DNA from 3 places in the Pontibacter chitinilyticus genome. Region 2 is predicted to be linked to each of the others. Evidence: riboswitches for the same ligand, from Rfam matches in the RefSeq annotation. Region 2 holds a riboswitch; each other region holds the start of a gene.
The links. A riboswitch is a leader RNA that binds a small molecule or an ion and turns the genes downstream of it on or off. The one in region 2 is predicted to bind S-adenosylmethionine.
Positions count from the first base shown of each region.

Region 1 (5,436 bases), on a different contig from region 2:
ACGTTTGCGCCCTCCTCAGCACCCGGCATGTTACGCTTGCTTTAGGTAAAGCGAAGCAGATTCCTTTCGCCTTCCTAAATATAGAAGTTTTAACGTATTCTTAAAAATCCTCGTCCATCGAGAACACATTTTTATCAGAGCCTCCGAGCACACCGGCTTTTTGGTATTCGCCCACGCGCTTTTCGAAGAAGTTGGTCTTGCCCTGCAGCGAGATCATCTCCATAAAGTCGAATGGGTTGGTGGAGTTGTATATTTTGGCGCAGCCGAGCTCGCCCAGCAGGCGGTCCGCTACAAACTCGATGTACTGGCTCATGAGCTTGGCATTCATCCCAATCAGGTCGACGGGCAGCGCATCGGTCACAAACTCCTGTTCTATACTTACCGCATCGCGGATAATCTCCTGCACACGGCTCTCCGGCAGTTTGTTCTGCAGCATAGAGTACAGCAGGCAGGCGAAATCGCAATGCAGGCCTTCGTCGCGGCTGATCAGCTCGTTAGAAAAGGTAAGTCCCGGCATCAGCCCTCGCTTCTTCATCCAGAAGATTGAGCAGAAAGAGCCGGAGAAGAAAATACCTTCCACGGCGGCAAATGCTACCAGGCGCTCGGCAAAGTTTTCGCTCTCTATCCACTTCAGGGCCCAGTCACCTTTGCGGCCTACTGCCGGCACGGTTTCCAGGGCATTAAACAGGTGGTCTTTCTCACTCTGTTTTTTTACATAAGTATCGATCAGCAGCGAGTACGTTTCCGAGTGAATATTTTCCATCATGATCTGGAAACCATAAAAGCACCGCGCCTCTGGTATCTGCACCTCGTTCATGAAGTTGACGGCCAGGTTCTCGTTCACAATGCCGTCAGAGGCAGCGAAGAAAGCCAGCACATGGCTGATGAAATGACGTTCGCCATCGTTCAGGTTTTCCCAGTCTTTCAGGTCTTGGCTCAGGTCAATTTCCTCAGCCGTCCAGAAGCTGGCTTCCGCCTTCTTATACATCTGCCATACCTCATCGTTCTGGATCGGGAACAGGACAAAACGGTTCGGATTCTCTTTGAGTATGGGTTCCATAATTGCGTAGCTTTTATAAGTTAAAAATTTGGCCAGTCATCGCTTGCACAACCTGCCGTTCATCAAAATTGTTTATGGCGAAGCCTCGTGGCCAGCCCGCTGTATCAGGAGTTCAAATATAGAAAATTGAACTTGAAAACGAGGGTGAAAGTTGTTCAATTTATGCACAGCTGGGTAAGTGGTTGTGGTACTGTATTTTAGCGCGTAATACACAGGTTTATCCACATTGTTAACAAACTATATAGTCGTGCTAATGTATTGCTGGATAGGTGTTTATGCGGTCTAAAGAGCCTTTGAGTTCGTATATCACGCTGCTTTTGTGGCTATGGCACAAGTTGTTGGCGCAGGTTACCTGCAGGCGCCCGGAAGCACACAGATAATAATTTGGCTAAGTATAAAAGTGCAATGCGTGTGGAAAAGTGAAATTTGTTCAATGCGTTGAATAGTAGCTGTTTGTAGCTCTTTTGGCCGGTGTTATACGTAGGTGCTGAAGATTTCAACAGCGTTATCCACAAGTATGTGCAGAAGTTGTTATTACGCACAGAACAATTTATGCAGCAGGGCGTTGCATTTTTCAAATAAGTGCCGTACTTTTGCAGACTAAATTTTAAACATACATTGAAGCTGATGTACGCAATTGTAGAAATCGCAGGTCAACAGACCAAAGTAGAGAACGGCAAGTTCATCTACGCTAACAAGCTTTCCGGCAATGAGGGTGACGCCGTTGAGTTCACCAATGTTCTTCTTACTGATGATAACGGCACGATCAGCCTGGGCGCCCCTTTTATTGATGGCGTAAAGGTAGTAGGCAAGATCCTTGGCGACGTGAAAGGCGACAAAGTGATCGTTTTCAAAAAGAAGAGAAGAAAAGGATACCGTAAGAAGAATGGCCACCGCCAGCAATTTACGAAGGTCCTGATCGAGAGCATTGGATAAGCAGTAAGAAGAAATTTATCGTAGAATCTTTTTGGGGGATGCACCCGCTACCCTGAATTAAATAGTAAAACAACATGGCACACAAAAAAGGAGCTGGTAGTTCTAATAACGGCCGCGAGTCGCATTCCAAACGACTTGGTGTTAAGATTTACGGTGGTCAGGATATCATCGCCGGCAACATCATTGTAAGACAGAGAGGCACTGCGCACCACCCAAGCGCAAACGTAGGTATGGGCAAAGACCACACCTTGTTTGCACTGGTTGACGGTGTTGTTCAGTTCAGAAAAGGCAAAAAGAACCGTTCATACGTTTCTGTATTGCCTAAAGTAGAAGCTGTAACAGCAGAAGCCTAAGCATTGCACGCTGCCAGCTGGTGGCACTTGAAAAAGGGAAGCTCTTGAGCTTCCCTTTTTTATTTTAAGCTAGTTTGCAACCAGGGCTGCCGCTTTGCCCTTGCCGGGCATGGTGGCCATACTTCCTGCCCGCCCTCCTTTGGCATAAGAAAACAGGCCCACTGCCAGGCCGACTACAACCACCACATACGCGGTAGCCATACTATAAAACGATACGGGTATACTGATCAGCACAAGTATAAGACCCGCCAGCCACAGCAGCCCGAATTTTACCGGCGAGGCAGTAGGAACCGGTGGGGTATACGTGGTGCTAAAGCCAAGCAGGTGGAGTAATTTAGGTGCTTCCGCAGTTAACAGCATCAGGTTTAGCAGCAGAAAGAAACTGAGCACATAAGGCGTGCCGGGCCATTGCTGCGACACTGTTACCATCAGGATATTCAGGAGCATCGGCAGCAAGGCAATAGCACCGATGGTGCGGTATCGGAGCGTCAGCAAAATAAAGCCGACAGCGATCTGCGAGTAAGCGATAAAGCGGGCGAAAAGACCGAGGCCATACTGTGCCAGCCTTTCTTCCAGCCACACAGGCCCGATGAGCCCGGGAAATTTGTGTCCGAAGTAAAGCTTGGCCATACCCGCCGTGAAAAAGATAAGGCCCAGAAAGACGCTGGTGCCGTTCAGGAAAAATGTTTTGAGACGCATCGTTTCAGTGCTTGGTAGCGAAGGTACTGTAAAAACAAGGTACCGCTTTTAAGTTGCCAACAGCTAGAAACTAGATGAAGCAGAAAATTTAATAGACGATTAACTGCATTTCATAGGCCAGGTGGTGCTATACTACTATTTATACTTAGCCAAGTAGGAAATGCAAGGCGACCGGGCAAGACCGGAAGAAATGCAAAATGCAACAAAATTTTATATTCTGCGGATATAGGCTTAACTTGCAGCTTCTTATCAAGAAAGACCGAGGGATAGGGCCCGCAGACGTCTTAGCAACCTTGTGATAGCTTGGTGCTAACTCCCTTCTGAAGCAACCGCTTTGGAAAAGATAAGAGAGTCCATCCTGCCTTTGGGTGTCCTTCTTGATAAGCAGAATTGCTGACGACTTACGAGAAGAAAGACATCCATGATACAGAACCATCCCATCCACCAGCTGCTTCGCGAACGTGTACTAGTGCTCGACGGCGCTATGGGTACCATGATCCAGCGTTACCAGCTTTCTGAAGCCGACTTCCGCGGAGAACGTTTTAAACACCACGCCAGCGATCTGAAGGGCAACAACGACCTGCTCTCCATTACCCGCCCCGACATCATCAAAGCCATTCATACCGAGTACCTGGAAGCAGGCGCCGATATCATCGAGACGAACACTTTCAGCGGCACCCGCATCGCCATGGCCGATTACCACCTGGAGGAGCTGGTGTATGAGCTGAACTACGAATCGGCCCGGCTGGCGCGGGAGGCAGCAGATGAAATAGAGGCGAAGGTACCAGGCAAGCCGCGCTTTGTTGCCGGCGCTATCGGCCCCACTAACCGTACCGCTTCGCTTTCGCCGGATGTAAACAACCCCGGCTACCGTGCTATTACGTTTGACCAGTTAGTGGACGCTTACTATGAGCAGGTGCGTGGCCTGGTAGAGGGTGGTGCCGACCTGCTTTTAATCGAAACGGTATTTGATACGCTCAACTGCAAGGCAGCCCTGTTTGCAGCACAACAGTACGTGCAGGACGGTGGCAAGGAGCTGCCGATCATGGTATCCGGCACGATCACGGATGCCAGCGGCCGCACCTTGTCGGGCCAGACGGTGGAGGCATTCTGGAACTCTATTTCGCATGCGCCTATACTTAGCGTGGGCTTTAACTGTGCGCTGGGCGCACGCCAGCTCAAAACGCACATCCAGGAGCTCTCGCGTATTTCCAACACCTACATCAGCGCCTACCCCAACGCCGGTCTGCCCAATGCCTTTGGCGGATATGATGAAACTGCGCAGCAAATGGGTGCCATTGTAGAAGAATATTTAAAGGAAGGGCTGGTTAACGTACTAGGTGGTTGTTGTGGCACCACGCCAGTGCACGTGCAGGTTATTGCTGACCTCGCTGCCAAGTATAAACCGCATACACCACCCGAAATTGCCCCGCTTCCGCGCTTCAGCGGTTTGGAGCCGCTCACCATCACCCCGGAAATGTTATTCGTGAATGTGGGGGAGCGCACCAATGTAACCGGTTCCAAGAAATTCTCACGCCTGATTGTAGACGGTAAGTTTGAAGAAGCCCTTTCCGTGGCGCAGCAGCAGGTAGAAGGCGGCGCCCAGATCATTGACGTGAACATGGACGAAGGCATGCTGGACTCGGAAGAGGCCATGACCAACTTTCTAAACCTGATCGCTTCCGAGCCCGATATTGCCAAGCTGCCTATCATGATCGACTCTTCGAAGTGGACGGTGCTGGAAGCAGGCCTGAAGTGCGTGCAGGGCAAATCGATCGTGAACTCTATCAGCTTAAAGGAAGGCGAAGAGAACTTTAAGCAGCAGGCCCGCAAGGTGCGCCAGTACGGTGCCGCTGCCGTGGTGATGGCCTTCGATGAGCAGGGCCAGGCGGATACTTTGGAGCGCCGCATTGAGATCTGCAGCCGTGCCTACCGCATCCTCACTGAGGAGTGTAGTTTCCCACCGCAGGACATCATTTTCGACCCGAACATACTAGCTATTGCTACCGGTATCGAAGAGCATAATAACTATGCCGTCGAGTACCTGGAGGCGGTGAAATGGATTAAAGCCAACCTGCCGCACGCGCTGGTGAGCGGGGGCGTGAGCAACCTGTCGTTCTCCTTCCGGGGCAACGATGCCGTGCGCGAAGCCATGCACACCGTATTTTTATACTATGCCGTGCAGGCCGGTATGGACATGGGCATTGTGAACGCCGGCATGCTGGGCATTTACGAAGAGATACCGCTGGAACTGCGCAACCTCATAGAAGACGTGATCTTTAACCGTCACCCGGATGCCACCGAGCGCCTGGTAACCTATGCCGACACGGTAAAGAGCAAAGGCAAAACTGCTGCAGTTGCTGATACAGCCTGGCGCGATGCACCGGT
Region 1 covers NZ_JBDIZJ010000002.1:583,346-588,781, reverse strand. Annotated here, with positions in the region: gene ABDW72_RS06010 (ribonucleoside-diphosphate reductase small subunit) at 101-1,060, opposite strand; gene rplU (50S ribosomal protein L21) at 1,688-1,996, shown strand; gene rpmA (50S ribosomal protein L27) at 2,071-2,349, shown strand; gene ABDW72_RS05995 (hypothetical protein) at 2,419-3,048, opposite strand; SAM riboswitch class I at 3,292-3,398, shown strand; gene metH (methionine synthase) at 3,470-5,436, shown strand, end outside.
Region 1: it holds a riboswitch for S-adenosylmethionine, as region 2 does, so the genes downstream of both, metH (methionine synthase) here and ABDW72_RS08740 (O-acetylhomoserine aminocarboxypropyltransferase/cysteine synthase family protein) in region 2, are expected to answer to the same signal.

Region 2 (5,436 bases):
TTTACCGCGCTTATCGCTCATAATTTGCTAATGCTTCTGATTCTACTTCTTCATAAAACTGGCTGATGGCATTTGTCAGTTGGTCCACCTCCACCAGAAAACCATCGTGTCCGTAGTTGGACGTAAGTATGGCGAATGCTGATCCGCGCACCTGCTCATGCAGGTACCGCTGCTCCTCTACGGGGAACAAAATATCGGTATCAACACCCACAAAAAGACAACGTGCCTGCAGGTGCGCCAGTGCTTGCCGGAGGCCGCCCCGGTTACGGCCCACGTGGTGCGAATCCATCGCCTTAGAGAGCAGCCAGTAAGTATAAGCGTTAAAGCGCTGGGCCAGTTTTTCACCCTGGTATACCTGGTAGGTAGCCGCACGAAAATCATCGGTAATGCTGTTGCCCGGCTCCTGCTGCGTCTCCTGGTAGGTGTTGTAGTGGCGATATGAGAGCATGGCAACTGCCCGAGCCGTTTTTAGTCCGTCAAGGCCAGCTTGTTCGGTGTTGCCTGCCCAGCTGGGATCCTGCCGGATGGCCATACGCTGTGTTTCGTTAAAGGCAATACCCCAGGCTGAATGGCGGGCGTTAGAGGCCACATGCACCAGCCGCTGAAATACCGTTGGCTGCTGTATGGCCCACTCCAGCGCCTGCTGCCCACCCAGCGAGCCCCCGATCAAAGTATGCACCTGGCTAAACCCTAACTCTTTCCGCAGCAGGTCGAAAGCGCCGACCACATCACGGTTCGTGAAAGCTGGAAAATCGTGGAAGTAGGGCTGCTTTGAGCGCGGGTTGATGGAAAGTGGCCCCGTGGAGCCATAGCAGCCACCCAAAGTGTTGGCACAAACAATAAGCCAACGGCTGGGATCATACAACTTGCCTTCGCCAAACAAGCCAGCCCACCAGTCAGTAAAATCGGAGCTGCCCGTTAGGGCGTGGCATACCCATACTATATTGTCGCGCTTTGGGCTAAGCTGACCGAAGGTAGTATAGGCAAGCTGCAAGCCGGGAAGCACTGCCCCCGACTCTAGCTCAAACTCCTGTGGATAATGAAAAACGTGATGCTCTGGCATGTTATTCTTTCTAAATAGCTACTGCCTGTGCCTGCTGCACTTTGGCAAAAGCCTGTTCAAAATCTGCTTTGATGTCGTCGATGTGCTCGATGCCGGCAGAAACGCGAAGCTGGGTTGGCTCTACACCGGCATGTTGCTGCTCGGCATCACTCAATTGCTGGTGCGTGGTAGAAGCCGGGTGAATGATGAGTGTTTTGGCATCGCCAACATTCGCCAGGTGGCTCACCAGCTCCAGGCTGTTCACAAATGTTTCTGCCTGCTGTTTATCGCCTTTCAGCTTAAAGCTCAGCACCCCGCCAAAGCCGCGCTTGAGGTATTTTTTGGCCAGTTCGTGATAGCTGCTGCTCTCCAGCCCTGGATAATTTACCGATTCTACCTGCTCGTGCTGCTCCAGCCACTGGGCCAACGCCAGGGCATTCTGTACTGTTCTGTCTACGCGCAGCGAAAGTGTTTCCAGGCCTTGCAGCAGCAGGAACGAGTTAAAGGGGCTCAGTGCCGGGCCAAAGTCACGCAGGCCTTCTACCCGCGCCCGAATAGCAAAGGCAATGTTGCCGAAGGGTCCGTCTGTGCCGAATACTTCCCAGAAATTAAGGCCGTGGTATCCTTCGCTTGGCTCCGAGAACTGCGGGAATTTGCCATTGCCCCAGTTAAAGTTGCCGCCATCTACCAGCACACCGCCAATGCTGGTGCCGTGGCCGCCTATCCACTTGGTAGCAGCTTCTACCACCACGTTTGCCCCATGCTCCAGTGGCCTGAACAGGTAACCGCCAGCGCCGAATGTGTTGTCTACTACCAACGGAATATCATACTTGCGGGCCAGCGCGGCGATGGCATCAAAGTCCGGAATGTTGAAACGTGGGTTGCCGATGCTCTCCACGTAAATAGCTTTCGTGTTATCGTCAATCAGCTTTTCATAACTTTCCACGGCATCATCGGCAGCAAATCTCGCCTCAATGCCCAGGCGCTTAAATGACACTTTAAATTGGTTGTAAGAGCCACCGTACAGGTTAGCAGTTGTCACAAAGTTGTCGCCGGTTACCAGAATATTGGTGAGCGCCAGGAACTGAGCCGCCATTCCGGAAGCCGTTGCTACGGCTGCCACTCCGCCTTCTAAGGCCGCCACCCGCTTCTCAAACACATCCGTAGTGGGGTTCATGATGCGGGTATAGATGTTACCGAACTCCTTTAAGGCAAAGAGGTTGGCGCCGTGCTCAGCATTTTTAAATGTATAAGAAGTGGTTTGATAAATAGGTACGGCACGCGACTGTGTGGTCGGATCGATTTCCTGGCCGGCGTGCAGCTGCAATGTTTCAAAATGGAGTGGTGTAGACATGCTGGTGCTTGTTATAATGTGAGAATATTGGATTTATCTTGACGCAGAAGCGAAGTAAGAGGTGCTATCGGGCAATGGCACAGCCGTGCAGCAGCCGCAAAAGCGCAAACGGAATTGGATGTGTTAGCTTAGCAACAACAGCAATCCATAGCCCCCAAGGGCATACGCATGACGTGTGCTAAAACTAAACAGGATTGCTGCGGCAGGTTAGCTGCCGGCAAAATAAAACTACAATAAAGCTGTGTTGGCTTGGTTCCCTTGTTCATTGCCGTATCAATTTATATTCTTCCGAACCTTTCGGAATCAGGAATTAGCACCTTAACGCGTTGTTAGGTTGCTAGCGCTTCATAGAGCCTGTCTCTCCACGCTTCTTTATAAATCAATATCCGCGAAGGGATGATTGACTTGACGTTGCAATATTAAAGTCTGCCGGAAATAAATACAAGCTTTTTTTGCTTTTTATACTTCCAGCACTTGCAAATGCCTGTTACCGCTTCTTACGGTAGCCTGTATACTTTCGTTACCTGCGGGGCTTTCTCTAGCCAGAGCAGTAAATACTTATTACCCTTTGTGTTGCAGGAGTGAGCCCTTATACTTTCTCAAAGACCATCCGGTAATGGTCCATCACCTCCAGCTCAAAGCATACCCTGTTGGGGCTGATGCGGAATATTTCAATCTGGTTTCTTAGCTCTTTATTTGCTAAGTACCTGGGCAGAAGCGTAGCATAGAGCCAGTATTTACGGAAGCTAAACTGCCGGAAGCGTTTGCGCCACTGCCCGATGGTTTCTATATAATCCAGGCGGCCGCTGCTCTGCGAAACTAACCGAAAGCCTGGTGCTGCTGTCCGCAGGATCATCTCAGGGCCGTAGGGCAGCCAGGAACCGGGAAATTCCTTGATCATCAAAGCCAATACATGCGCCGCTGATCCTCTTTTGGCGGTAACGGTGATATCTTCGAAGGCGGGCATGTTTTTACTAAAGGTCATTGTCTGCAAGTAAAACCGGCCTCCTTCAGGCAATAAATCATATACATTCTGAAAGAAGTTGCGATACACCATTTCCTGTTTCCCTGCCTGCCACGCCTCTATCGAACAGAAATGCTCAAATGCTCCCACACTTACCACAGCATCAAACAACCCAAAATCCGTTGGCTTCACCTCACGGCAATCTTTGATGTAAACTTCCAACCCGTTCTTGCGACAGGCGTTTGCCTGTCCCTCCGATAAGGTTAAGCCAATGCATTGCGCCTGCCTTTCCTGCGTAGCATAGGTCACGAATGGGCCCCAGCCGCAGCCCAGGTCCAACACCTTACTGCCTTTGCCAATGTTCAGGCTGTCGGCTATAAACTGGTGCTTGGCCCGCTGCGCTTCCTCCAGCGTCATCGAAAAATTACCATCGTATTTTGCGCCGCTATAATCCGCTGCTTCCCCCAGGCTAAGCCGGAAAAGCTTGTCTATAGTGGTATAGGTAAAATCCAGGTCTTTTTTGCTAGCCATAGCGGCGTGGTTTAAGTAGAAACATCTTACCTAAGTTACACAATTTCATGCAATAATGCTTCAATTTTATACTTGATTATCAGACAAGTATACTTTTGAACCCAGCCATACTATACCTGTGGCAGCAACGGATAAAAGAAGGGATGTTGCTATACTTTGAAATTGAGTAGTGGAAGTAGAACAGCAACTTCTTCCTGCTTCGATGCAGCAGCGTAGCAGGAAGAAGTTGCTGTAAAGGCAGCTATTTGCAGCCTGCCGGTGCCTTGACATGAGCTTTAAGAGATGACAATAGTGACGGCAACAGGCGCCAAACAGAGGGGTGCACTCCGCACATATAGAAGAATTAGAATATTCTGTTTAAAGTGCAACAGATAGCTTTGTTAGTATAAAACTTAAACGCTTGCCCCAAGTATAATTCAACATCCTTTTGCAACTCTGGCTATAGCTAAATGATCGTATGAAGGAATTCAATAAAATTTCTTACCCTCTGAAATATAGTTAACTTTGCTTGCCAAAACCTATCACACGTAATGGAGGCCATACAAGAAACCAACTTCTCGTTTGCCGGGCAAACCGGCTTTTACAGAGGCAAAGTTCGCGACGTTTACTATTTCGAGGACAAACTGGCGGTAGTTGCCACCGACCGTATCTCAGCTTTTGATGTGGTATTGCCCCGTGCCATTCCGTACAAAGGGCAGGTTTTGAACCAGATTGCCAGTATTAATCTGAAAGCCACCGCTGACATTGTGCCTAACTGGGTGCTTTCCACACCGGATCCCAACGTAACAATCGGGCACCGCTGTGAGCCTTTCAAGGTGGAAATGGTGATTCGTGGTTACCTGGCTGGGCATGCCTGGCGCGAGTATAAAGCCGGCAAACGCACCTTGTGCGGCGTGAGCATGCCGGAGGGGCTGCGCGAGAACGACAGACTTCCTACCCCCATCATTACGCCCACCACCAAAGCCGACGAAGGACACGATGAGGACATCTCGCGTGAAGAAATTTTAGCCCGCGGTATTGTATCTGAGCAGGATTATCTTAATTTAGAGCATTATACCAGAGCACTTTACGCGAAAGGCACTGAGCTGGCAAAACAACGTGGCCTGTTACTTGTAGATACTAAGTATGAATTTGGCAAGTACAACGACCAGGTATACCTGATTGATGAGATACATACGCCAGATTCGTCGCGCTACTTTTATAGCCAGGGCTATGCAGAGCGGCAGGCGCAGGGCGAACCTCAGCGGCAGTTATCAAAAGAGTTTGTGCGGCAGTGGCTGATTGAGAATAACTTTCAGGGGAAAGATGGCCAAACAGTACCAGAAATGACCGATGAAGTAGTTGCTGGTATATCGGAGCGGTACATCGAACTATTTGAAGTTTTTACAGGCCATCCGTTTACAAAAGAAAGCTATGAAAATGTACTGCAGCGGGTGGAGCAGCACATAATTGAAAACATTTTTTAGCACCAAAAGTTACCATAATTAAAGTAGATTTTGGTACATTTGCTTTTAAATCCTTACTGGTAGATCTATGAAGTACACG
Region 2 covers NZ_JBDIZJ010000004.1:132,126-137,561, forward strand. Annotated here, with positions in the region: gene ABDW72_RS08730 (homoserine dehydrogenase) at 1-21, opposite strand, end outside; gene ABDW72_RS08735 (homoserine O-acetyltransferase family protein) at 11-1,063, opposite strand; gene ABDW72_RS08740 (O-acetylhomoserine aminocarboxypropyltransferase/cysteine synthase family protein) at 1,074-2,396, opposite strand; SAM riboswitch class I at 2,672-2,777, opposite strand; gene ABDW72_RS08745 (class I SAM-dependent methyltransferase) at 2,986-3,891, opposite strand; gene ABDW72_RS08750 (phosphoribosylaminoimidazolesuccinocarboxamide synthase) at 4,422-5,357, shown strand; gene ABDW72_RS08755 (STAS domain-containing protein) at 5,425-5,436, shown strand, end outside.

Region 3 (5,436 bases), on a different contig from region 2:
CAAAGGTGTCAGGCCCAGGCTCAGCAGAAACGTGGTGGCGCTTACGCCGTACGCCATACCCAGCGCGCCGTCGATCAGCGCGGCGACAAAGCCTGCCAGCACATACAGCAAGATACCGGCGTTCAGCTGCCCGCTTACATACTGCACAAAATCAGCCACCGGCACATAGCTGAACAGCAAATGGCCCATCACCATAAAAGCAAGTGCCGCTGCCAGCATCACCAGCACCAACCGGGGGCTAAATCGGGCAACTTTCTTAGGTACAGGGCTTACAAGCACCTCGGTTACTTCGTTCAGCCGCTTTACTTTAGAGGCGAAATCTCCGGTGAGCTGCGCACGAATTTTTGTTAGATTATTTAACACCTGCTCCAGCTCGTCGGGCAGGGCCTCGTTCAGCACTTCTTTGATGCGTTTGGCTACTGTCGGTGATTTGCCGTTGGTAGAGATCGCCAGCTTCAGGCTTCCCCGCTGCACAATGGAGCCGAGGTAAAAATCGCATTGCGTTGGCGTGTCAGCTACGTTCGTCAGTATCTTACGCGATTTGGCCAGGTCACGGATGGCGCGGTTCAGCACCGCATCATCTGTCGCTACCAACGCGATGTCCTTGCCTGCCAGGTCCTCTTCCCTGAACTCACGGTGCAGGAGTGTGAGGCCGACATGCGCCTGCGCCAGCACATAAATCTCTGGCAGAATTTCAGGGGCTACCAGCGTAACAGTTGCCTGCGGGCTGTTGCGCAGGATGGCGGTCAGCTTCTCCAGGCCCACCGCGCCACCGCCCACAACTAAGGTTTGTAGTTCCTCCAGCTTTAAGAAGATGGGGAACAGCGGGTTTAGCACCGGCGCGGCAGCACCTGCTACAGAAACTTCTGCTCCGGCTGCAGGCACGGGTATGGCCTCGTTATACTTGTCTTTAGACTGCGACACGCTGCTGGGCTTTCAGATTGAAATCCAACGTATAGCGCAGCGACGGATGGTAAGCCACCACCTCGCCCACCACGATGATAGCAGGCGCACCCACCTGGTTCGTCTCCACGCGCTCTACAATGTTGTGGATATTGCCAATGGCGATCTTCTCGTTGGGCAATGAGCCGTTCTGTATCACGGCTACCGGTAAATCAGCACGGCCCGCCGAAGTATAGATTTCCGCGATCTGCGCCAGTTTGCTCAAACCCATCAGGATGATCACACTGGCACTGGATTGTGCTGCCAGCCGAATATCTTCGGAGATCTCGCCAGAGCTGGTAGTGCCCGTAATCACCCAAAAGCTTTCATTTACGCCCCGTATCGTCAGCGGAATCTGCTGCAACTCCGGCACGGCAATGCTGCTGGAAATTCCCGGCACTACCTCCGTAGCAATGTTATACTTGTCGGCATAGGCCAGCTCTTCGTAGCCGCGGCCAAACACAAACGAGTCGCCCCCTTTCAGGCGCACCACATGGCCGTGCGTTTGGGCAAAGTTTACGAGCAGGCTGTTGATCTCACTTTGTTTGTAGCTATGCTTTCCGGCGCGCTTGCCTACGCATATTTTCAGGGCTGCCGCTGGCGCATGCTGCAGCAGTTCCGGGCTTACGAGCGCATCATACAGCACTACATCAGCCTGCTGCAGCGCCTTTACGCCTTTCAGGCTGATCAGGTCCGGATCGCCTGGGCCGGCGCCTACCAGGGTTATGCGGGGCTGTACTGGAGCCGTTGCTTGTACCGAAGCTTTTGTGTCGTCCTTTATTTCTTTTCTTCTTGATGCCATTTCAGTTTCATTGTGAAGGAGCGCATACTGCAACCATTGCCTGCGGTATGCTTCCCTTCTGGTAAGCGAATTATTTTGCCGCCGTTAAGGCTGACTGGGTGCGCTGCTGCTGCCGGTAACTGGTCGCCTCCTGCAGAAACAGCAGGGCTTTGCTGATATACTGGTTAGCAAAAGCCTCGTCCGGCTCGTGCTGGTTAAGCTGCAACACCTCTGTTTTAAAGTCCGGCTTAAAATCAAACAGGCCTTCTGCTACAAAATGCGTGTCAAAGTCTTGGATGATACCGGCCTGGGTATTACACTTCACATCCTTATCGAGCAACAGCGCTTTGGCAGTGCTGATGTAGGCGCCGTAGGCATAGTAAATGGCATCTGCAAAGCGCTTGTCCGCCAATGCTTCTGCTGCCCACTCCAATTTCTCGTCCGATTCATATAGCAGCGTAGCGACCAGGTCGATCATCACGCCGGCGCACTCGCCCACGCCGATGGCAGTGGAGAACGCCTCCTGGTGCCCCCAGTCGATCAGCTCATCTGCCGTTAAGCTGGTCAGGTCGGCCAATGGCTTCAGCATCTGGTAAAAGTAATCTTTGCCATTCCGGTCGAAGTACTCGTTAAAGCGCTCGTTCTCCAGCTTGTTGGCCTGGTAATCGTTAATGACATAGCGCATCACTTCCGGGCCCCGCTTACTGGGCACTTTCAGCACTTTTTGTGCAATGCGGCCTTCGCCGTTTACCACGGTACCACCGCCCAGCAGCACCTGCAGCGCTGGCACTACATTTTTACCGCTCTTCAGCGAAGACCCGTGGAAGCCGAGGTTTGCCAGGCCATGCTGGCCGCAGGAGTTCATACACCCGCTTATTTTTATTTTGATGTCGGTATTGAAAAGCAATTCGGGATACTCCTGTACAATCACGCTTTCCAGCACCTTGGCGGTGGTCATGCTGTTCGAAATGCCCAGGTTACAAGTGTCGGTACCGGGACAGGTGGTGATATCCCCCACACTGTTAAAGCCGGGCTCCGCCAGCCCCAGGGCATCTAGCTCGGAGAACACATACGGCAGCGCTTCCGCACGCACATACTTGAGCAGCAGGTTCTGACCTTGTGTTACCCTGATCTCATCCGCCGCAAAACCGCGCACCAGCGGTACCAGCGCACGTGCCGTATCACTGCTGATGTCGCCGATCTGTACTTTTATGTAAATGCCATAGTAGCCCTCCTGCTTCTGCTGGAACACATTTGTTTGCAGCCACTGGTTATACTTGTCAGTATCCTCCACTATAAAATCAGGGATCTCGCTTGCTTCCGGAATAGATGGAGTAAAGGAAACTTCTTTATCAATCTCAAACACGTGCGACTTGAGAGCCTTGTACTCTTCGTTTACCAGGCGCATCACTTCCTCTAAGCCTATCTTCCCGATCAGGTACTTAAAACGGGCTTTGTTGCGGTTGTTGCGCTCGCCATAGCGGTCAAAAACGCGTATTACGCCTTCAATAAACGGAATGACTTTGTCTTCGGGCAGGAACTCGTACGCTGTGTGCGCCAGCGCCGGCTGGGCACCCAACCCACCGCCAATCATCACTTTAAAGCCCCGCACAGGTACGCCATTCTCTTCCTGCACCTTTGCAATAAAGCCCAGGTCGTGCATGTAGGACATGGCCGTATCGGAATCGCTGGAGGAGAAGGAGATCTTGAACTTGCGGCCCATTTCCTGGCAAATGGGGTTGCGCAGGAAATAACGGAAGGTCGCATCCGCATACGGTGACACATCAAACGGCTCCTTCGGGTCAATACCAGCTTCAGGAGAGGCCGTGACGTTGCGCACCGTATTGCCGCAGGCTTCCCGCAGCGTTATATCATCCTCCTGCAGCTTGGCCCAAAGTTCCGGCGTCCTGTCTAAGCTCACAAAATGTATCTGAATGTCCTGGCGCGTGGTCAGGTGCAGGTTGCCGGTAGAGTATTCATCAGAAATTGCCGCAATGCGCAGCAGCTGCTGTGTGGTTACTCTGCCAAAAGGCAGCTTGATACGCACCATCTGCACACCCAGCTGCCGCTGGCCATACACGCCACGTGCCAGGCGCAGGCTCTTAAACTTGTCTTCCTGCATTTTACCCTCGCGGTAGAGGCGAATCTTTTTCTCCAGGTCGATGATATCTTTCTCGACAATCGGGTTCTCTATTTCTGATCTGAAACTTTGCATGTTCTGTTTTAAGTTAAGCGGCTTTTCAATTTCTATAAAACCTATAAATCTACTAGAGATTCCGAAACCTGGGAATGCCGCTACAGCGATAAAGTATTATGAGTAAAACATAGCCGGTTAAACGGCCTTGTGAGGTAATGGATCAGCAGGCTAACTTGATATGGATGCTATGCCTGCGGCAATGAAGCGCAGCAGGCGCAGGAGCCAGTATGTTACAATAGGGAGTTAGCGTGGCGCTTTGGCCAGGGCTGTTAACGGATGGGAAATCCTTAACAGGAGCAACAGCAACAACAACAGCAGGGCATCAGGTAAGATGCGGCAGTAGCAGCGGAAAAACGGTGAAAGGAAAAAGGTGTTCCGAAGCGTAAAGTACTGTTTTGTTCGTTCATGATGTTGTAATTTATATTTCCCCTTTGTTTGTTGGGCAGGACTTGGCACCTTTCCAAGCGGATGGTTGCCAGAGGGTCATAGAGCCTGTTCTCTCGCCTCTTCGTCTATAAATTTCTTGCGGTTAGCAATAGTATTCGTTACAAAAATAGAAAAGAAATCAACAAGTATCCTCATAGATGTTAATTTTTTTCAGTAGTAGGTCTGACCGACCTGGTGAAAAAAGGTTTTGCCGCGCGAAATAGTTCCACCACTGCTGTTCGTTTGCGGATTGCCCCGGCGCAACTCACAACCAGCAACAAAGCCCCACAGCTGATCGGGTTCCTGTGCCTCTTTATATGGAAAAGCATCGTGTTGGTATAATCTATTTTAGCAGTTCCTTCCAGCCGCTTTACTTTGTTTTCTGTAAAGTATAAACCCGCACGCTCCGTGCAGCAAGTATGGCTAAAAACGTACCCGATCATCACGCAAATCGAACAATCGCTAACTCTATGAAAAAAAGTTTTCTGCTGGCCCTGCTGGGGTTGAGCACCGCTGTGGTACACGCCCAGGCTCCTGCTGGCACCCCGGGTAATCCGCAGCAACACCAAGCCATACCCGGCACTACTGCCCCACGCGGCAACGCCAAAATATCCGGCATAGTACTGGATGCGGCAACCAAACAACCGGTAGAATTTGCCACCGTGGCCCTGATCAGCCTGAGCACCGGCAAACCGGTAGATGGCACGATGGCCGATGACAAAGGGCGGTTTACCATCAGTAAAATAGCCGCCGGCGAGTATAACCTCCAGGTTTCGTTTCTGGGGTATCAGTTGCAGAAAGTAGAGCATGTCCGTGTTGCGACGGATAATGCGGAGGTAACAGTAGGCACCATTACGCTTGTCTCCGATGCCAAAAAGCTTAGTGAAGTGGTAGTAACCGGCGAAAAACCACTAGTAGAAGAGAAGATAGACCGCACCGTATATAATGCAGAGAAAGACATCACCAATGCCGGTGGCAACGCGGCCGACGTGCTGCAGAAAGTGCCCGCCCTCTCCCTAGACACCGACGGCAACGTGCAGCTGCGCGGCAGCGGCAACGTGCGCATCCTTATCAACAACAAGCCCTCGTC
Region 3 covers NZ_JBDIZJ010000016.1:8,297-13,732, forward strand. Annotated here, with positions in the region: gene ABDW72_RS20395 (sulfite exporter TauE/SafE family protein) at 1-219, opposite strand, end outside; partial or broken gene ABDW72_RS20400 (precorrin-2 dehydrogenase/sirohydrochlorin ferrochelatase family protein) at 274-837, opposite strand; gene cobA (uroporphyrinogen-III C-methyltransferase) at 911-1,744, opposite strand; gene ABDW72_RS18555 (nitrite reductase) at 1,815-3,938, opposite strand; SAM riboswitch class I at 4,336-4,441, opposite strand; gene ABDW72_RS18560 (hypothetical protein) at 4,542-4,688, shown strand; gene ABDW72_RS18565 (TonB-dependent receptor) at 4,817-5,436, shown strand, end outside.
Region 3: it holds a riboswitch for S-adenosylmethionine, as region 2 does, so the genes downstream of both, ABDW72_RS18555 (nitrite reductase) here and ABDW72_RS08740 (O-acetylhomoserine aminocarboxypropyltransferase/cysteine synthase family protein) in region 2, are expected to answer to the same signal.